2 regions of the Staphylococcus sp. 510 genome follow, and region 2 is predicted to be linked to the other one. Evidence: riboswitches for the same ligand, from Rfam matches in the RefSeq annotation. Region 2 holds a riboswitch; the other holds the start of a gene.
The links. Region 2 has a riboswitch for lysine ahead of AC2D8K_RS00550 (aspartate kinase). Riboswitches for the same ligand answer to the same signal wherever they lie in the genome.

Region 1 (11,412 bases), 270 kb from region 2:
CACTCATTTCCCCTGCACCAATAATGACAGCTTGTTTATATTTTAGTTTTCCGAATACCTTTTTAGCTAATTCAACGGCAGCATATGAAACACTAACTGCATTATCTGCAATATCTGTTTCACTATGTGCTCTTTTAGCAAAAGTAATTGCCTGCTTGAATAAATGATTAAAGATAGTACCAGTTGTACCCGTTTCTTGTGCTAAGAAAAATGCGTCACGCATTTGTCCTAGTATTTGTGTTTCACCAAGTACTATGGAATCTAAGCCAGAAGTGACACGCAATAGATGTTCTACAGCTTCGTCCCCCACTTTAACTTCTGACATCTCTTTAATGTCATCTACTTCAAATCCAAATTTACGTGCTAAAAATCTTTGAACGTAATAACGTCCAGTATGAATTTGATCAACAACGGCGTATACTTCGGTACGATTACATGTAGATAAGATGACGTTTTCTAAGATGGCTTTGGTTTCATATAAATCTTCATGGGCTAATCGTAAGGCATCATCTCTAAAAGCAACTTGCTCTCTTAGTGCTACATTAGCAGTTCGATGATTTATGCTTATTGCAATAAAATGCATTTATAACGCCCTCCATATACTTACAATAACCTTAGTATAACACATTTGTATTGATTATTAAGTTCATTGCTCAAATAAATTAGAAAGATTCTAATCTGACTTCATTTTTTTGTCAAAATTGTTAAATTTGTATTTAAATATGCAGATTTAATCTAAATATCAAAAAAATAATTAAGAATAATTAAAATGATTATAAATAAGACTCTATCATATCCCATATTTGTTGTTGCTTGTTATTTTTTATAGAAGAATAGCTAACTATAGTATCTCCTTCTTCTAAATCTAATTTATTTTTGATGTTATTTAAATGCTTTTGAACTTTACCTTTAGGTATTTTATCTTCTTTAGTACAAATAATTAAAGTTGGAATATCAAAATGTTTTAAATAATTATACATGAGCACATCATCTTCAGTTGGATTATGTCTCAAATCAACGAGTTGAATGACTAGTTGTAATTTTTGACGTGTTGTTAAATACTCTTCAATCATTTTACCAAACTTTTCTCGTTGAACCTTACTTACTTTAGCATAGCCGTAACCTGGCACATCAACAAATACTAGCTGATCATCTATATTAAAGAAATTCAGCGTCTGTGTTTTACCAGGTTGTTGTGATGTACGAGCCATATTTTTTCGACCTATCATACTATTGATAAATGATGATTTACCTACGTTTGAACGGCCACTTAATGCCACCTCAGGTACATCTGTTTCTGGATATTGTGCTTCTTGTACAGCACTTATAATTAAATCTATATTATTAGGATTAATTTTCATTGGTGATCCTCACTTTTCTTATTTCTCACATTAACACTTTACCATTACTCTTATCATTATGTCATCCTAGTTTTAGGAAATACATACATTGAAGGAAAAGTACTGCATAAAAAAGAGCCACAATGATATGTGGCCCTAAATCATAAAATATTAAATTATGCAGATGTTTTACTATCGTTGATTAAGTTTCCTTCTGAATCGTATAATTCAGGTTCAACTTCATCATTAATTGTTTGTTCAGTAATAACAACCTTAGTGACATCTTCTGATGAAGGTACGTCATACATAATATCGATTAATGCTTCTTCAATAATAGAACGAAGTCCTCTAGCACCAGTCTTACGTGCAATTGCTTTTTCACTAATAGCAGATAATGCTTCTTCACTAAATACTAATTCGACGTTATCTAGCTCTAACATTTTAGTATATTGTTTAACTAGCGCATTTTTAGGTTGCGTTAGAATATTTTTAAGTGCATCAACATCTAAAGTTTCTAAATTAGCTACAATTGGTACACGACCAATGAATTCCGGAATTAAACCGTAAGATTGTAAATCTTCTGGTCTAATTTGTTCTAATAAGGCTTCTTCATCATATTTATCAGCTTCATTACTAGCGAAACCAATCACTTTTTCACCTAAACGACGTTTAATAACTTCATCAATTCCGTCAAAAGCACCACCAAGGATGAATAAAATATTTGTTGTATCAATTTGTATCAATTCTTGGTTAGGATGTTTACGTCCACCTTGAGGTGGTACGCTCGCAGTAGTACCTTCTAAAATTTTAAGTAATGCTTGTTGCACACCTTCACCTGAAACATCACGTGTAATAGATGTATTTTCAGATTTTCTTGCAATCTTATCAATTTCATCTACGTAAATAATACCTTTTTCAGCTTTATCAATATCAAAATCTGCCGCTTGAATTAAACGTAATAAGATATTTTCTACATCATCACCAACATAGCCAGCTTCTGTTAAACTTGTAGCATCTGCAATTGCAAATGGTACGTTTAAAGTTTTAGCTAATGTTTGTGCTAATAATGTTTTACCACTACCTGTTGGTCCGATTAATGCAATATTACTTTTTTGTAATTCTACATCATCTTCATTAGGACCTAGTTGTTGAATACGTTTATAATGATTATAAACAGCTACAGATAAAGCTTTTTTAGCTTTTTCTTGACCGATTACATATTCATTCAAATGATCCATAATTTCTTTAGGAGTTGGTAATTCTGTTAATTCCTCTGAAGAATTTTGTGCTAACTCTTCTTCAACGATTTCTGAGCATAATTCAATACACTCATTACAGATATATACGCCACTTCCTGCAACTAATTTCTTAACTTGGTCTTGATCTTTACCACAGAAAGAGCATTTTAAATTTTCTTCATCTTCATTGAATTTGAACATTCTTTTTTACACCCCTATTCCATAAAGACTATACTAGATAGCATTCTATAATGCAACATAATCACATTTCAATTGATTTGCTTGAAAATAGGAAGGAGTGGGACTGAATTCAAACTATAACAGATTGAACTCATGGCCCCACCCCACAAGATAATATATCTTATTTATCCTACCTATCAATATTACTAAAACAATACAATGTTAAATTGTTTATCGCTTTAATAGAACAGTAATAATTAGTCTTCTTTGCTACCTTCTACTAATTTAGCATTGTCTTTTAATAAATCGATAACTTTTTGGATGCGAACATCATTTTTAACGATATCAGTATTACCTAATGTATTTTTGATATCTTCAACTGAAATGTTGAATTGTTCACTCATTTTTTCTAGTTCTTTATCAATATCTTCGTCAGAAACTTCGATATTTTCAGCATCAGCAATTGCAGTTAATGTTAAGTTTGTTTTAACACGTTGTTCTGCATCGTCTTTCATTTGCTCTCTTAATTGAGACTCATCTTGTCCAGAAATTTGGAAATATGTTTGTAAATCTAATCCTTGTTGTTGAATTCTTTGACCAAATTCTTGAACCATACGATCTAATTCAGTATCGATCATTGCTTGAGGAATGTCGATTGTAGCATTGTCTGTTGCTTTTTTAATTGCTTCTTCTTTTTCAGTATTTTCAGCTTCAGTCGCTTTTTGTTCAGCAAGACGTTTGCGTAAGTTTTCTTTGTATTCATCAACTGAATTAGCTTCTGCATCTAACTCATTAGCAATTTCATCATTTAATTCTGGAACATCTTTATATTTGATTTCATTTACTTTTGTTTTGAATGTAGCTTCTTTACCAGCTAATTCTTCAGCATGATACTCTTCTGGGAATGTAACAACAACGTCTTTTTCTTCTCCAGTTTTCATGCCTTCTAATTGCTCTTCGAAACCTGGGATGAATGAACCTGAACCAACTTCTAAGTCGTAACCTTCAGCTTGTCCACCTTCGAATTCTTCACCATCAACTGAACCACTGAAGTCAATATTAACTGTGTCGCCATTTTCAACAGCGCCGTCTTCTTTGACTACCATTTCAGCCATGTGGCCTAAACTATGGTTAATTGATTCTTCTAATTCTTCATCTGTTAGTTCAGAATCTTGTTTTTCAATTTCTAAACCTTTGTAATCACCTAATTGTACTTCTGGTTCAACAGTTACAGTAGCTTCAAAAATGAAGTCTTTACCTTTTTCAATTTGAGTTACATTAACTTCAGGTTGAGCAACTGGATTAATACCAGTTTCATCAATAGCTTCACCGTAAGCTTCTGGTAATAAAATGTCTACTGCATCTTGATATAATGCTTCAACGCCAAAACGTTGTTCAAAAATTGGACGAGGCACTTTACCTTTACGGAATCCAGGTACATTAATTTGTTTTACTACTTTTTTAAATGCTTGATCTAATGCTTTATCTACTTTTTCTGATGGAACAGTAACAGTTAATAATCCTTCGTTACCTTCCTTTTTTTCCCAAGTTGCTGTCATGTATAAATACCTCCATGAATAACTATTTTATTTTTTCAACTTCCCTATTATAGCATAGGTCAATTGTGTACACAAACATTGAAATTGCAACGTTTGCGAAATGATTTATTACTTAATTCAATTAAAATTTACGTTAAACGATTTAAGAATTATTTGCAAGAAATTGAGTTTATCATTGTTTATCTAATTGATATATATATGATAAAACATCTTGATTAACAACATTATCATCTATACCTAACATAGATTTAAAATAAACATCATATGCAACAATCCAATCTTCTATTGGAAATAAAGATTCTATATTAAGAGGATATAACAATATAGAATGATTATTCATAATATGGTTCGCTTCGTCAACAATATGTATGGCACCATCTTCAAGATCCTCGATCACTTTTGGTAAGATAATTGATTTTAAAGTCGTGTGTTCAAGACCACTTAACTCTTTAGGGATGATATTAACTGTTGTTCCATATTTGGTAACGGTTACGATACTTTCAGATTGTGCGAACCTTAGGTATTCTATCATTAAACTTACAATATTATTTTCGAAAGTAGAATGACTTAACAAATAATGGATTGTTTCTTTAAAATCATAATGACCATTATCGATGAGTTGAAGTAGAACGTGCGTTTGTTCTCTTGCATTTAATTGATGAAATTGAGCTAATGATTGAGTTAATTGTTCATGATTTGAATCTAGCTTAGATTGTGCATATTCTTTAAGTGGAAATAATTCCATTCTAGTCTTATGGTCCCGTACTTCATCAATAATTTGATTAATCACTTCAACTGATTCATAGTACTGTTCTAAACCATTCAAACTCTTAATATAATAAATCATTAACTCATCATACTTATTTAAACCCTGTTTAAGTAAAATGATAGCTTCTTCTCTTAATTCCAAAAATGCCCTCATTTGATAAAGCGTATCGCACTTTTTAATTGCAAGTGCTTCATCTAATTCAAATTGGCTTTCATATTGTTCAAATAATTCATACATTCTATCCAAGTCTTGTGTTAATTCCGCTTTTCTAATATCTTCTTTTAACTTTTTCTCAGATAATGGGAATGGGATGATATCTGACATTCAATTTGCACCTCAATTATTATAAATCTTGAAGAATTAATGCACTCCATGTCTCAAAGTCATCGTATGATTCTATTTTCCCTTTTTCAATCCATTTGATTCTTAACGTATCTGTTTCTTTAGATTCTACATCATTTGAACTGACTGTTATTTTAAATACTACACCCATATGAACCTTACCTACTTCATTATTGTCATCATTGATAAAGCCTAAGTATTCCATATTTTGAGAATTTTCTGCAGATAAACCTACTTCTTCTTCTAATTCTCTTTGCGCATTCACTCTTAGCACTTCATTAATTGAATCTGCCCCTACAACGTCGTTCATATGACCACCGACGCCAATTGAGGATTGGCCATGTAGTCTTTCTTCTCCGCCGCCTGAAAGACGCTCATACACAAGTATTTCACCACTTTGATTTTCTAATAAACAATATGAAATAAGTTGCTTAAATTCTGGATCCTCTTCCATATCACCTCTACGCTTCACGTCATACTGACTTAATGCATTGAAAATATTACTACCTTTTTCATCATTTTTTGATAAAAATCCATTAAATGCATTCTTTTCATTATCGAAAAGTGTTGCTCTTGGCACAACTATAATTTGCTCATCAAATTTAGACATACTAAACTCCTTTATGTTTTCTTTTATAATATTATTCTATCAAACTTATTTTCAATTCGCGATCGTTATCAATATTCTCTATTAATATCAATGCTTAGACAATTCCATTTTAAAATTTAAAGAAATATAAATAAAAGCTGGGACATCCTAAAATGTCTCAGCTTTTATGAGTTTAGTTTATTTTAAAGCGTCTTTAGCTTTTGATACTAATTCACCGAATGCTTTATCGTCTGAAATAGCAATTTCAGATAACATTTTACGGTTGATATCGATGTCAGCTTTTTTCAATCCGTTCATTAAACGTGAATAACTAATATCGTGTTTACGTGCTGCAGCATTAATACGTGTAATCCATAATTTACGGAAATCACGTTTACGTTGACGACGGTCACGGAATGCGTATTGACCTGATTTCATTACTTGTTGTTTTGCTACTTTATATAATGTATGTTTTGAACCGAAGTAACCTTTAGCTAATTTAATCGTTTTTTTACGACGTGCTCTTGTTACTGTTCCACCTTTTACTCGTGGCATATTAAATTCCTCCTTAGATTCTATCTACGTAATTATTCTATATTCGTTAGTTGTATTATTTTTTATAAGATAATAATTGTTTTACACGTTTCATATCACTTTTAGAAACTAATCTACTTTTACGTAATTGACGTTTTTGTTTAGTGTTTTTGTTTGCGAATAAGTGAGATGTGAAAGCTCTTGAACGTTTTAATTGACCTGAACCAGTTCTTTTAACACGTTTCGCTGCTCCACGGTGAGTTTTCATTTTAGGCATGATTCATTTCCTCCTAGAAATTATTATTAATTATTTTTCATTAATTGGTGATAACATAAGGAACATTTGACGGCCTTCCATTTTAGGCTTCTGTTCGATTGTTGCAATGTCTTTGCATTCTTCAGCAAATTTTTCTAATTGGCGTTGACCAATTTCTTTGTGAGTAATAGCACGACCTCTGAAACGAATTGAAACTTTACATTTATCGCCTTTAGAAAGGAATTTACGTCCATTTTTCAATTTTGTTTGGAAATCATGTTCCTCAATTGTTGGACTTAAACGAATTTCTTTAACGTTAATTGTTTTTTGTTTCTTCTTCATTTCTTTTTCTTTTTTCTGTTGTTCGAATTTGAATTTACCGTAATCCATAATTCTTGCAACAGGTGGTTTAGCATTTGGTGCTACGATTACTAAATCTAAATCAACACGTTCAGCCATTTCTAATGCTTCTTGTTTTGATTTAACACCAATTTGTTCACCATCTTGACCTACTAAACGAAGTTCTTTTGCACGAATTTTCTCATTAATTTGAGTCTGATCTTTTGCTATGGTTGACACCTCCCAGAATTTTACGAAATTGTCCCAAGCAAAAAGAAGAGCGAGTATCACTACCCGCTCTTCTTCACACATTAATTGTGTAACATGATTAACCTGCCAACTGCTTATTGCGTCGCTACAGGTGAGAAGCGGGAGCTTCTACTTGGTTCGTTTCGTATTCAACGTTATTAATCATATCAACAATAAATGTATTCGTCAACTACTTTTTTTATTAATCATGATGTCTTACTTCTTCCATAGATACATCTTGTCGTAAATCTACTTGTTCTAATGGAATTTTTTTAGTCTTATATCGTACTTTATGATATATAAAGAATGCTAAGAACACCGGAATTCCCATATAAGTAATAATAAATCGATTTAAGTCAAAGTCCCCTGTTTTAATAAAATCGACGTCTTGACCTAGTATAACAATTATACATAAGAATCCGGCAAATATTGGGCCGAATGGGAATAATTTAGCCGTATATTTTAATTTAGATTTGTCATAATTTTGCTTATCGAATGCACGTCTAAATCTATAATGACTCACTGCTATACCGACCCAAGCAATAAATCCTGTCATACCACTTGCTGCAACGATATATTCATATGCATCACCACTAAAATGTTGTACTGCAAAAATCACTACAACAATAATTCCAGTTACGATTAGAGAAATGTGCGGTACACCATTTTTATTCGTTTTAGAAAATGAATTAAATGCTAGTTTATCTTTACTCATTGAATATAACATTCTAGTAGACGCATACATCCCTGAATTACCTGCAGATAACACTGATGTTAATATAACTGCATTCATAAATGATGCTGCAAATGCAAGTCCAGCATTTTGGAACACTAATGTAAATGGTGAAGTAGAGATGCTATTTTCTCCACCCATAAGTGCACTACTATCATATGGTATTAGCATACCAATGATGAAAATTGCTAGTATATAGAATAATAATATTCTCCAGAACACTTGTTTGATTGCTTTTGGAACGGCTCTTTCAGGATTTTCAGATTCCCCTGCTGTAATACCAATTAATTCAGTTCCTTGGAATGAAAAGCCAGCAACTAAGAACACACCTAATATTGAAAGTAAGCTACCACCTAAGTTACCACCAAGGATAGGGCCGCCTCCTTTAGTAAAGGTTTCAAAACCAACGAATTTACCACCCATTATACCTACAATAGTTAATAATCCTATTACAATAAATATGATGACAGTAACAACTTTTATAAGTGCAAACCAATATTCACTCTCACCATATACTCGAACTGACAATGAGTTAAGTGCAAAGATAATAACTAAAAATATACAACTCCATACCCAAGCGGGAACACTTTGCATTGGGGACCAATATTGAATGACCTGAGCGGCAATGGTTACATCTGCAGCTACTGTAATGACCCAGTTAAACCAATAGTTCCACCCTAATGCAAACCCTAGAGATGGGTCTACAAATCGTGTGGCGTATGTACTAAATGATCCCGAAACTGGTAAATATGTGGCCATCTCGCCTAGTGAGGTCATTAAGAAGAATACCATTGCTCCAATAATTGCATAAGCAATCAAAGCACCTAAGGCACCAGCGCTGTGAATGGCTCCACCGGAAGTCATAAATAGACCTGTTCCAATACAACCACCAATCGCTATCATAGATATGTGGCGGTCTTTTAAACCTCTTTGTATCCCTTCATTTTGACTTTTGTTTTTACTCATAGAAGATTCCTTTCTTTGTATTTAGAGGCAGTTATGATTTTGTTTTATCATTTATTAAAGAAACAACACATTAAGTTCTGTTTCATCATCTATTTCAATAGCTGTACCATATCTCACTTAATTATGTTACTTTTATTTATAAATCTAAAACAAAAAAGTGGCTACATACCTTTAAGATATGCAACCACTTTGCTTTTATCTATATAAGGTAGCACATCACATTCTGTGACAGTACAGTTTCTTTCGACAACTGTCCCAACAAGTCATAATTATGGTTATCACTTGTTTCGGCAACATTACCTTTAACTTGTTCAACATATGTCCCATAAGACTTCTGACAAGCGACTCTTTAATATTGCAACCTCTAACTCAACTTTTTATTTAACTAACTTGTAATATACATGAACTGCGTTTAAATTTCAAGCTTATCTATGCTTTTTTAAACGGATTTCGTCTACTAAATTCCAAATAAATTCATCTTTTTCTAATGTCTCTTGATCTTGAGAACCGTATTTACGTACATTTACTTCATTGTTTTCTACTTCTTTATCTCCTACCACTATTTGATAAGGGATTTTTTGCATTTGGGCTTCACGGATTTTATAACCCATTTTTTCATTACGATCATCGATTTCAACACGAACACCTTGAGATTTTAATTCATCTTGAATTGATTTTGCATAGTCGTAATGTAAATCTAAATTAACTGGGATAATTTCAACTTGTTTTGGTGCTAACCAAGTTGGGAATGCACCTTTAGTTTCTTCAGTTAAGAATGCAACAAATCGTTCCATTGTAGATACAACACCACGATGAATAACTACAGGTCTATGTTGCTCTCCATCTTGACCAATGTATGTGAGTTCAAAACGCTCAGGTAATAAGAAATCTAATTGTGCTGTAGATAATGTTTCTTCTTTACCCATAGCTGTTTTAACTTGCACATCTAATTTAGGGCCATAAAATGCCGCTTCTCCGATAGCTTCTTCGTATGATAACCCTAATTCGTCAGCCGCTTCTTTAATCATGTTTTCAGCTTTATTCCACATTTCATCATCATCAAAATACTTTTCTTTATCTTCTGGGTCTCTATAACTTAATCTGAAACGATAGTCTTCGAAACCGAAATCTTTATATACATCTTGAATCATATTAACTACGCGTTTGAATTCTTCCTTAATTTGATCAGGTCTAACAAAGATATGTGAATCGTTCAAAGTCATACCTCTTACTCGTTGTAATCCTGATACAGCACCACTAGCTTCATATCTATGCATAGTACCTAATTCGGCAATACGAATTGGCAATTCTCTATAAGAATGCGGTTTATTATTATATATCATCATATGGTGAGGACAGTTCATCGGACGTAATACCATTTCTTCTGTCTCATCTAATTTCATAGGTGGGAACATGTCCTCTTGATAGTGATCCCAATGTCCGGATGTTTTATATAAATCAACATTTGCTAATACTGGTGTATATACGTGGTCATATCCCATGCTTACTTCTTTATCTACAATATAACGTTCAATTTCACGACGAATTGTAGCACCATTAGGTAACCATAGTGGTAAACCAGCTCCAACTAGTTGACTATTTGCAAACAACTCTAAATCTTTACCGATTTTACGGTGATCACGTTCTTTGCGCTCTTCCAACATTTCTAAATGCGCTTTTAAATCTTTTTTATCAAAGAATGCAGTACCGTAAATACGTTGTAACATTTTATTATTACTGTCTCCGCGCCAGTATGCACCAGCTGTTGATAATAATTTAAATTCTTTAATTTTAGACGTAGATGGTACATGAACACCTCTACATAAATCAGTGAATTCTCCTTGACTATATAGCGTTACATTTTCATCTTCAGGTATTGCATCAATTAATTCTAATTTGTATGGATCATCTTTGAAGAATGCTTTAGCTTCATCCCTAGTGACTACTTTTCTTTCGATTTTATGATTCTCATCGACAATTTTTTTCATTGTTTTTTCAATTTTTTCAAAGTCATCTGATGAAATTTTTTCATCTGTATCGAAATCATAGTAGAAGCCGCCTTCAATGACAGGACCTACACCAAATTTAACATCCCCGTATAAACGTTTTAATGCTTGAGCCATCAAATGAGCAGTTGAATGACGCAATACTTCCAATGCTTCATCACTGCCTGGTGTAACAATTTCAATCTCACCATCTTCTTCTAACGGTCGTGTTAAATCTACCATTTGTCCATTAAATTTACCTGCTACAGCTTTTTTTCGTAGACCTGGACTGATTGATTGAGCTATATCTTCAGTAGTAGTGCCTTTATCAAA
Region 2 (11,412 bases):
CTGAAGCAGATGCAGCTAACCTACTTTCAGGATTAGGTATCGATGCTTCATTACAAGACAAGAAAATGTCTGAACTTGAAAATAACCAAAAAGTAAAAGTATTGCTAGCCCAAAGTTTATTTGGCGATCCAGATGTATTATTACTAGATGAGCCTACCAATGGTTTAGATATTCCAGCTATTAGTTGGTTAGAAGACTTTTTAATCAACTTTGAAAATACTGTTATCGTAGTATCCCATGACCGTCACTTCTTAAATAATGTGTGTACACATATTGCAGATTTAGACTTTGGTAAGATCAAAGTATATGTTGGTAACTATGATTTCTGGTATCAATCAAGCCAATTAGCTCAAAAAATGGCTCAAGAACAAAATAAGAAAAAAGAAGAAAAAATTAAAGAATTACAAGATTTCGTTGCGCGTTTCTCAGCGAATGCTTCTAAATCAAAACAAGCAACGAGTCGTAAGAAACAATTAGAAAAAATTGAATTAGATGATATTCAACCTTCATCTAGACGTTATCCATATGTTAAATTCACACCTGAAAGAGAAATTGGTAATGATTTATTAACTGTTCAAAACCTATCAAAAACAATTGATGGTGAAAAAGTATTAGATAACATTTCATTTACAATGAATCCTAATGATAAAGCTATTTTAATTGGTGATAGTGAAATTGCTAAAACAACATTACTTAAAATCTTAGCTGGTGAAATGGAGCCTGATGAAGGATCTTATAAATGGGGTGTAACAACTTCATTAAGTTACTTCCCTAAAGATAACTCTGAATTCTTTGATGGTGTGGATATGAATCTTGTTGACTGGTTACGTCAATATGCACCAGAAGATGAACAAACTGAAACATTCTTACGTGGCTTCTTAGGACGTATGTTATTTAGTGGTGAAGAAGTTAAGAAAAAAGCAAGCGTGTTATCAGGTGGCGAAAAAGTTCGTTGTATGTTAAGTAAAATGATGCTATCAAGTGCTAACGTATTGTTACTTGATGAGCCTACCAACCACTTAGACTTAGAAAGTATCACAGCAGTCAATGATGGTTTGAAATCATTTAAAGGTTCATTGATCTTTACATCATATGACTTTGAATTTATCAATACAATTGCTAACCGTGTGATTGATTTAAATCAATCTGGTGCCGTTTCTAAAGAAATTCCTTATGAAGAATACTTAAAAGAAACAGGAGTATTACAATAAATGACTTCGATTGAGCGTATGAATACATTTTGATGATGTATTTATACGCTTTTTATATACAGATATAATGAACATTCCCCTACTACTCTAGTTATTTATATTTTAAGGAATACACTCGTTTTGTTATCCGAGTGCACAAGAGATACTAACTATTAAAATGCACTAAAAGGTTTACAATCGTTTAGCAACGATTGAATAAAAGCCACTATATTTTTTGAAAAAGTGGCTCTAAATTTTCTGTTTATTTTAAAAAATCGCAATTATCGGTTTACAGTCACATGTGGTATATGTATAATAAAAACATATCAATTGAATAAGATTTTGATGAGGCGCATTAAACATGAGTAAATATTAGGCAACTGTCTGCTAACAGCTAATATTGAAAGGGGGCAATGCCGAAACGAATGATAATAGCAGGTATCATTTGTTGGACTTTTTGGTTAAGAGCTAAGAGTTTGTCATTATTTCACAATAATGGAGTGCATCACTTGTACATAAATGTAGAACAAGTCGCATTCCAGACTTGTTCTTTTTTATTGAATGGATGTGTCTCCCTACTAACTGAGGAGGACAAATATTGAATAGAAGTGTTTTGAAATTTGGCGGTTCTTCCGTCAGTGATTTTACAAAAATTAAAAATATAGCAGGTATGCTAAAAAATCGTGTTGAACAAGGTGAACAACTGATTGTGGTGGTTAGTGCAATGGGCAAAACCACGGACCAATTAATGGAAAATGTGTCCACATTAACATCAACACCAAAAGAGCAAGAACTCGCCCTACTGTTAACTACAGGAGAGCAACAAACTGTTTCATATTTATCAATGGTTCTCAATGATATTGGTATTAGTGCAAAGGCAATGACAGGATATCAAGCAGGTATCAAGACCATTGGTCATCATTTAAAAAGTAAAATTGCTGAAATTGACCCATCAACCTTTGAAACAGCTTTTAATAAGTACGATGTACTTGTCATAGCTGGATTCCAAGGTATCAACGAGGATCATGAATTAACTACACTCGGCCGTGGCGGTTCTGATACGACAGCAGTAGCTTTAGCAGCAAGTAATCAGATTCCTTGTGAAATCTACACAGATGTTGATGGTGTGTATGCTACAGATCCAAGAATATTGAGTCATGCCAAACGTTTGGAGTATGTATCATACGAGGAAATAATGGAAATGAGCGCATTAGGTGCTGGTGTACTTGAGACACGTAGCGTAGAGTTGGCAAAAAATTATGATATACCATTATATTTAGGAAGAACATTATCAAATGTGAAAGGAACATGGATTATGTCTAGAAGTGATTTATTAGAGAAAAAAGCAGTTACTGGGGTTGCATTAGATCAACACATGATGCATGTAACGATCACTTATCCCCTACCAGATAATCAATTATTAACACAACTATTCACAGAGCTAGAAATAGGTTCTGTCAATGTAGATATGATTTCACAAATCGTTAACCACGAAGGACTACAATTATCCTTCAGTATAAAAGATACAGATGCACATCAAATCACAGCTATTTTAGAGCAATTAGCCGTCGATTTTGAAGCATTGGATTTCAAAATTAATGAAGCATATGTCAAAATTTCATTAATTGGATCCGGTATGAGAGATATGTCAGGCGTAGCATCTAAAGCATTTATTACATTAATCAATGCGAAGATACCTTTTTACCAAACAACCACTTCTGAAATCAGTATTTCTTATGTCATTGATGCTGAAAATGGTGAAAAAGCCGTGGAAGAATTGTACGGTGCATTTGATATATAATTGATTTTAACTTAATTTTTCACAATATTAATAATATTTAAAACGGAGTGACTTAGACATGACAAAATTAGCAGTAGTTGGTGCAACAGGATTAGTTGGAACAAAAATGTTAGAAACTTTAGATCGAAAAGAGATCCCTTTTGATGAATTGGTTCTATTTTCTTCAGCACGTTCAGCTGGTCAAACAATCGAATTTCAAGGGCAAACGTATACAGTACAAGAACTTACAGATGAAGCAGCAAGTGAACACTTTGATTATGTATTGATGAGTGCTGGTGGTGGTACAAGTGAACACTTCGCCCCACTATTTGAAAAAGCTGGCGCTATTGTCATTGATAATTCTAGTCAATGGCGTATGACAGAAGATGTTGATTTAGTTGTACCTGAGGTTAACGAACCCCACTTTACAAGAGGCATCATTGCTAATCCAAACTGTTCTACGATTCAATCAGTCGTACCATTAAAAGTATTGCAAGATGCATTTGGATTATCAAGAGTAGCTTATACGACATATCAAGCGGTTTCAGGATCAGGAGTTAAGGGTAAGAGAGATTTATCTGAAGGTGCAAATGGTAAAGCACCAGAAGCTTATCCTCATCCAATTTATAATAACGTATTACCACATATTGACGTATTCCTTGAAAATGGTTATACAAAAGAAGAACAAAAAATGATAGATGAAACACGTAAAATTTTAAATGACAAAGATTTAAAAGTGACTGCAACTTGTGTACGTGTGCCAGTTCAAGATAGCCATAGTGTTGAAATGGATGTTACTTTAAAACAAGATACTACCGTTGAAGCAATTCAAGAATTATTCGATAAAGATGATCGTGTTGTTCTTGTAGATAATCCTGCTAAAAATGAATACCCTTTAGCAATTCACTCAACAGGTAAAGACGACGTGTTTGTTGGTCGTATTCGTCGAGATGACACATTAGACAATACTTTCCACGTATGGTGTACATCAGACAACCTACTTAAAGGTGCAGCATTGAATGCCGTTCAAGTTTTAGAACAAGTTTTAAAATTGAAAGGAGTTCTTTAATATGACACACATGTTTGAAGGTGTAGGCGTCGCATTAACAACGCCATTTGTAAATAATGAAGTAGATTATGATGCATTAAGACGACACGTTACATTCTTATTAGAAAATAATGCACAAGCGATTATTGTAAATGGAACTACAGCTGAAAGCCCTACACTAAACGATGAAGAGAAAGAACATGTTTTAGAAACAGTTGTGAATTTAGTTAACAAACAAGTTCCTGTGATTGCAGGTACAGGTACAAATAATACTGAAAAATCTATTCAAGCGTCTGTACGTGCACGTCAACTTGGTGCAGATGCATTGATGCTAATTACACCTTATTACAATAAAACAAATCAACGTGGTTTAGTTCAACACTTTGAAACAATTGCGAATGCAGTTGAATTACCTGTTGTCTTATATAATGTACCTTCACGTACGAATATGACGATTGAACCAGAAACAGTTGAAACGTTAAGTCAAAATAAATATATTGTAGCGCTTAAAGATGCGACAAATGATTTGAATTATTTTGAAGAAGTTAAAAAACGTGTGAATCAAGATGAATTTGCCATTTATAGTGGTAATGACGACAATGTGGTTGATTTTTATCAACGTGGAGGTAATGGCGTGATTTCAGTCATTGCTAACGTCATTCCAAAAGCATTTCAACACTTATATGATGCTAAACAAGATGGGGACACATTGGCAAAGGCATTTGAACCGATTGGCCAATTATTAGACGCGTTATCAGTTGATGTTAATCCTATTCCAATTAAAGCATTAACGGCTTATGAAGGATTTGGAAGCTATGAATTACGTTTGCCTCTTGTACCACTTGAGGATAATGATCGTCAAACATTAGAGCAAGCTTACGAAACATTTAAAGCAGGTGAAAAATAATGAAGATCTTATTAATTGGCTATGGTGCTATGAACCAGCGTGTTGCTAGATTAGCTGAAGAAAAAGGCCACGAAATTGTCGGTGTTATTGAACCGATGAATAGTGATTCATCACCATACCAACAATTTGAACATATTGCAGATGCTAAAGAAGCAGATGTAGCAATTGATTTTTCTAATCCTAATTTATTATTACCCCTATTAGATGAATCATTTGAATTGCCATTAGTCGTTGCGACTACTGGTGAAAAAGAGAAAATCACACAAAAATTAGAAGCATTAGGTAAAAAGATGCCAGTATTTTTCAGTGCAAATATGAGTTATGGTGTTCATGCACTTACTAAAATTTTAGAAGCTGCAGTTCCCCTATTACAAGATTTTGATATTGAACTGACAGAAGCACATCATAATAAGAAAGTGGATGCGCCTAGTGGTACATTAGTGAAGTTATATGATGTTATAGAAGGATTACGTGATAAAACAACTCCAGTATATGATCGCCATTATAAAACTGAGAAACGTACACCAGACGAAATTGGCATCCATACAGTTCGTGGCGGTACGATTGTTGGAGAACATGATGTGTTATTTGCTGGAACAGATGAAACAATTACGATTTCACATAAAGCACAATCTAAAGACATTTTCGCGAATGGTGCAATTGGTGCAGCTGAAAAATTAATCAATAAAGAAAACGGTTTTTATACATTTGATAATTTATAAAATATAACTAAAGGAGCAAAATTATGGTACAACATTTATCAGCACAAGAAATTATTCAATATATTAGTGATGCAAAAAAATCAACGCCTTTAAAAGTTTATGTCAATGGTACATTTGATGGCGTCAACTTCCCCGAATCATTTAAAGTATTTGGTTCAGATCATTCTAAAGTGATCTTTTGTGAAGCGGATGATTGGAAACCATTTTATGAGTCGTATCAAAACAAATTTGAGGATATTGAAATTGAAATGGATCGTCGTAATTCAGCCATCCCATTAAAAGATTTAACAAATACGAATGCACGTATTGAACCAGGTGCTTTCATTCGTGAACAAGCTGTAATCGAAGATGGTGCTGTAGTCATGATGGGTGCAACAATTAACATTGGTGCTGTTGTTGGCGAAGGTACAATGGTAGATATGAATGCTACTCTAGGCGGTCGTGCGACAACTGGTAAAAATGTACATGTTGGTGCAGGATCAGTATTAGCTGGTGTAATCGAACCACCTAGTGCGTCACCTGTTGTCATTGAAGATAATGTGTTAATTGGTGCAAATGCAGTTATTTTAGAAGGTGTTCGAGTTGGTGAAGGTGCGATTGTAGCAGCTGGCGCTATTGTGACGCAAGATGTACCTGCAGGAGCAGTTGTTGCCGGGACACCTGCTAAAGTGATCAAGCAAACGTCTGAAGTCGAAGATTCTAAACGTGAAATTGTATCAGCATTACGCAAATTAAATGATTAAATTATTATAATAATACGGCAGTTGAAACAAAGGAGTGGCCTATGGTTTGAACTTGAACGTGAGTGTGTTTAACGCCCTACCGTTCAAATGATCACATTGCCTCTCCTCATTGTTTCGACTTTTTATTATCATGATATTTAATAGTATATATTTTGGGATTTTTATGGTGAAAGGAATGATAATGATGAATGAATTAGAATTTGTAACAACACACCGTCGACATTTACATCAGCATCCTGAATTAAGTTTACATGAATATGAAACTACTCAGTACATTACTAATTTCTTAACAGAATTAGGCGTACCATTTGAACGTCCATTGGAAACAGGTGCGATTGCATATCTTGAAGGTAATAGTCAGCATACTATCGCTTATAGAGCAGATATAGATGCATTACCCATTTTTGAAGAAAATGATGTAGAGTTTCGTAGCCAAAATGATAACGTGATGCATGCATGTGGCCATGATGGTCATACGACGGCACTGATGTTATTTGTTAAGCGTTGTAAAGCAATGGCAGATAAAGGTACTCTCCCTCACAATATTGTATTTATATTCCAACCTGCAGAAGAAACAGGTGGTGGTGCACATCGTCTTATAAAAGCCAAGGCTTTTGATAATTACCCTATTGAAGCTGTATTTGGTATTCACGTTAATCCTTTTTCTGATGAAGGCACAGTTGTCATTCGAGACGAAGAAATTACGGCAAGTGCGACAGAGTACCGATTCTATTTAACAGGACTATCTAGTCACGTTGCTGATAAAGAACAAGGTCATTCATGTGGCGAAGCCTTACAACACGTCTTAACACAAGTGGGTCAAATACAACAATTTCATTTGAATGGATTAAAACGAAATATAGTACATATGGGTCATTTTGAAGCTGGTGAAGCTATCAATACAGTACCAAGTAATGGCTATTTAGAAGGAACAATTCGTACATATGATGTCGATGATTTAACTATTGTAAAAAATCAAATGCAAAAAATTGCTGAAAGTGTATCATTATTATTTAATGTGACGTGTGAAGTAAAATTTGAGGAAGGCTATCCACCTACAATGAATAGTCCGAAATTACGCGAACCTGTTGAACAGGCACTTAAAAATGCAAATCTAGAAGTCATCGACAAACCAACACCATTCTTATTTGGTGAAGACTTTAGTTTCTATGGTCAATTATTAGCACCTGCTTACTTCGTCTTCGTTGGAACTCGCAATAAAGATAAAGGTTATGTGACAGGATTACATACGTCTCATTTAAATTTTGATGAAAAGGTATTAATAGACGTAGCCAATTATTATGAACAACTACTATTAAATTATAAAGAGGTGTAAGCATTGACAGCAATTTGGTCAGTCGATACAGAAGCATTTTATAACAATGCTAAGAAAGTGAAAAATCAACAACCCATTATGGCCGTTGTTAAAAATAACGCTTACCACTATGGCTTAGAATTTGCGGTAAGGCAATTTTTACGTGCAGGTATCAATACATTTAGTACGACGTCACTTAAAGAAGCGGTTCGTGTACGTGAATTAGCACCAGATGCAACGGTGTTTCTTATGAATGCGGTATATGATTTTGATACTGTACGTGATTATCATATTCATATGACCTTACCTTCTTTAAAGTATTATTACGAGCATAAAGAAGATTTACGAGATATTCATGTGCACTTAGAGTTTGAAAATTTACTGCATCGTTCTGGATTTAAAACACTAGAAGAGATTCAAGAGGTATTACAAGATCATCAACATAATAAGAACCCTAAACGCATGATTATTTCTGGTTTATGGACACATTTTGGTTATGCTGATGAATTTGGTGTAACTGAATATGATGTAGAACGTTCAGCATGGTTGAATGTTTTACATACATTATTAAATGAAGGGTATCAATTCGACTATATACATTCTCAAAATAGTGCAAGCTATTATCGAGAAGGACAAGTCGTTCTCCCCCACCATACACATGCTAGAGTGGGTATTGCTTTATATGGTTCACGTCCATATAGTGGATTGAATGAATCAGCCATTCAACAAGCATTGACTGTAAAAGCGAATGTCATACAAATTAGAGAAGTTCAAAATGGTGACTATTGTGGCTATAGTTGGGCATTTGAAACACAACATGACAATACTAAGCTTGCTGTGGTAGATGTTGGTTATGGTGACGGTATATTAAGAGCAAGAGCACAACATGAAGCATTGATAAACGGTAAGCGCTACCCTATTCGTGCCCTAATGATGAGCCATATGTTTGTAGAAGTTGATGAACACGTACATGCACAAGATCAAGTTGTATTATATAATGAAAGTATGCGCATTGATGAATATACCTTTAAGGGTGTGGGAGCAAATTCAGAACAACTGAGCGCTATGAATCACGATTCTCTTATAAAGGAGTACAGATAAAGATGACAGTAGAATATAACGAATACGGCGAATTAACAATGGGAGGTACAAGTCTTAAAACAGTTGCACAAAGTTTTGGTACCCCAACGATTGTTTATGATGAAGAACAAATACGAAATCAAATGCGTCGTTATCATAAAGCATTTCAACAAAGTGGATTAAAATATAATATTTCATATGCTTCTAAAGCATTTACTTGTATACAAATGGTTAAATTAGTCCAAGAGGAAGATTTACAACTCGATGTTGTATCTGAAGGAGAATTGTATACTGCATTAGAAGCTGGCTTTGATCCAAGTCGTATACACTTCCATGGTAATAATAAAACGAAGCATGAAATTAAATACGCTTTAGAAAATCATATTGGATATTTTGTCATAGATTCTTTAGAAGAAATCGATTTAATTGATCGATATGCAAGTGAAACAGTACAAGTAGTTTTAAGAGTTAACCCAGGTGTTGAAGCACATACACATGAATTTATCCAAACAGGACAAGAAGATAGTAAATTTGGCTTATCGATACGCTATGGCTTAGCTAATGAAGCAATTGATAAAATCAAACAAACTAACCATCTTCATTTAAAAGGTGTACATATTCATATTGGCTCACAAATTGAAGGAACAGAAGCATTTATTGAAACTGCAAAAATAGTTATGAATTGGTTAAATGATCAACAAATTCATGTTGATTTACTTAATCTTGGTGGTGGTTTTGGTATTAAATATGTTGAGGGAGATGTAAGCTTCCCTATTGAAAGCAGCATTGCTGAAATCACTGATGCAATCAAAAATGAAGCACAACAGTTAAATATGGAAACACCTGAAATAGGTATTGAACCCGGTCGTTCTATCGTTGGCGAAGCTGGAATAACATTGTATGAAGTGGGAACGATTAAAGAGATACCAGAAATTAATAAATACGTATCTATAGATGGTGGTATGAGTGATCATATTAGAACAGCACTTTATGATGCTAAGTATCAAGCTTTATTAGTAAATCGCCAAGAAGAAGCGGATGATACAGTTACTATTGCGGGTAAATTATGTGAGTCTGGTGATATTATCATTAAGAATGCAAAATTACCAAGTTCTGTACAACGTGGTGATTATTTAGCAATATTATCAACAGGTGCATATCATTATTCAATGGCATCTAATTATAATCAAATGCAAAAACCTTCAGTGTTCTTTATCAAAGATGGAAAAGCTCGTGAAGTGATTAAACGTCAATCATTAAGACAACTTATTATTAACGATACTAAATAATAAAAGTTAATCTCGTATGGCATTTTATAAGGCTATAACAATTAGTTTAATGGAACTCGTTGTTATAGCCATTTTTTTAATCTTGAGAGTTCATCTCTCTAAATGATGCTTTAGTATTTAAACATAAATAAAACGTGACTTAACACTGAGAGTTAAAAGTCACGTTTTTAATGATAGTCTAAAAAGTATCCTATATCATCACATAGCACATTGAATGAATCGCATAAAAAAACACCTTACATCTTGGTAAGGTGTTAGTTAATAAAGTCAATTAATTACAATCTATTTATTATAGTTTTACAACGTTCGCAGCTTGTGGTCCGCGGTCGCCTTCAACTACTTCAAATTCAACTGATTGACCTTCTTCTAATGATTTGTAACCATCTTGGTTAATTGCTGAGAAATGTACGAATACGTCGTTTTCTCCTTCAACTTCGATGAAGCCGAATCCTTTTTCAGCGTTAAACCATTTAACTGTACCTTGTTTCATAATCTGAAACCTCCAAGACTAAAATTCATTCAATATGCGTTATTCGCATATTACAAAAAATACATGACCTAATTACTCATAACGATAATAGCAAATATTTTTTGCAATATGGAATAAAACTATTGCTTACTTGATATTATAATTTAAATAATGCAAAATTGCAATACAATTATAGGAAATTATCATTTAAACTATTTTTGGAAGATTATAATAAACTTCATTATTTTTTAAAACAATAAAACTATAAAATATTTGTAAATCCTCATCACAATCTTCACAGAAATTTAAATCACAATTATTGTAAAATGCGTACATATTATATTTCCCCATTACGCAATTGTCGTAATATGCGTTACAATCTTTGATTAATTTACAGTATACATCTAACATGTCTTCATATGTAGAAAACTCGGATTGTTTAACAATCTTCTCTGGCCAATCTTCAAACAACCACCAACCTTCATAGTCAGCTCTAATTTTTGCAACCGTCCACATATGTATCCCCTTCTTTTTAAAATTCTATATTGATAATTTTAACTGGTTGTATATCAAAATCAAGTTAGAAGACTCATACTTTTGACTGATAGACGATATAGCAAATATTAGTTTTTTTACGTCTTTATCCTTATAATAGTGATATGAGGTGATAATAATGGAACGTAAACATATACAAGTATTTGGCACAGTACAAGGTGTCGGCTTTAGATATTATACGCAGAGACTAGGCAATCAACATCACGTCGTAGGTACAGTGCAAAATGTTGAAGATTATGTTGATATATATGCTCAAGGAGAAAAAGACAATTTAGAATCATTTATAAATAGTGTTATTGAAGGTGCTTCTCCAG

Region 1: linked by a shared signal. The riboswitch ahead of AC2D8K_RS01865 (amino acid permease) and the one ahead of AC2D8K_RS00550 (aspartate kinase) in region 2 are both predicted to bind lysine.

Annotation. Positions count from the first base shown of each region.
Region 1 covers NZ_JBXVVK010000001.1:386,365-397,776, forward strand. Annotated here, with positions in the region: gene hemA (glutamyl-tRNA reductase) at 1-583, opposite strand, end outside; gene yihA (ribosome biogenesis GTP-binding protein YihA/YsxC) at 774-1,361, opposite strand; gene clpX (ATP-dependent Clp protease ATP-binding subunit ClpX) at 1,517-2,779, opposite strand; gene tig (trigger factor) at 3,016-4,317, opposite strand; gene AC2D8K_RS01840 (hypothetical protein) at 4,490-5,410, opposite strand; gene AC2D8K_RS01845 (NUDIX domain-containing protein) at 5,430-6,038, opposite strand; gene rplT (50S ribosomal protein L20) at 6,216-6,572, opposite strand; gene rpmI (50S ribosomal protein L35) at 6,628-6,828, opposite strand; gene infC (translation initiation factor IF-3) at 6,859-7,386, opposite strand; ribosomal protein L20 leader region at 7,413-7,536, opposite strand; gene AC2D8K_RS01865 (amino acid permease) at 7,598-9,094, opposite strand; lysine riboswitch at 9,296-9,469, opposite strand; gene thrS (threonine--tRNA ligase) at 9,520-11,412, opposite strand, start outside.
Region 2 covers NZ_JBXVVK010000001.1:115,240-126,651, forward strand. Annotated here, with positions in the region: gene AC2D8K_RS00545 (ABC-F family ATP-binding cassette domain-containing protein) at 1-1,211, shown strand, start outside; lysine riboswitch at 1,528-1,704, shown strand; gene AC2D8K_RS00550 (aspartate kinase) at 1,786-2,991, shown strand; gene AC2D8K_RS00555 (aspartate-semialdehyde dehydrogenase) at 3,050-4,039, shown strand; gene dapA (4-hydroxy-tetrahydrodipicolinate synthase) at 4,041-4,925, shown strand; gene dapB (4-hydroxy-tetrahydrodipicolinate reductase) at 4,925-5,647, shown strand; gene dapD (2,3,4,5-tetrahydropyridine-2,6-dicarboxylate N-acetyltransferase) at 5,671-6,390, shown strand; gene AC2D8K_RS00575 (amidohydrolase) at 6,575-7,726, shown strand; gene AC2D8K_RS00580 (alanine racemase) at 7,730-8,806, shown strand; gene lysA (diaminopimelate decarboxylase) at 8,809-10,074, shown strand; gene cspA (cold shock protein CspA) at 10,364-10,564, opposite strand; gene msaA (regulatory protein MsaA) at 10,751-11,059, opposite strand; gene AC2D8K_RS00600 (acylphosphatase) at 11,217-11,412, shown strand, end outside.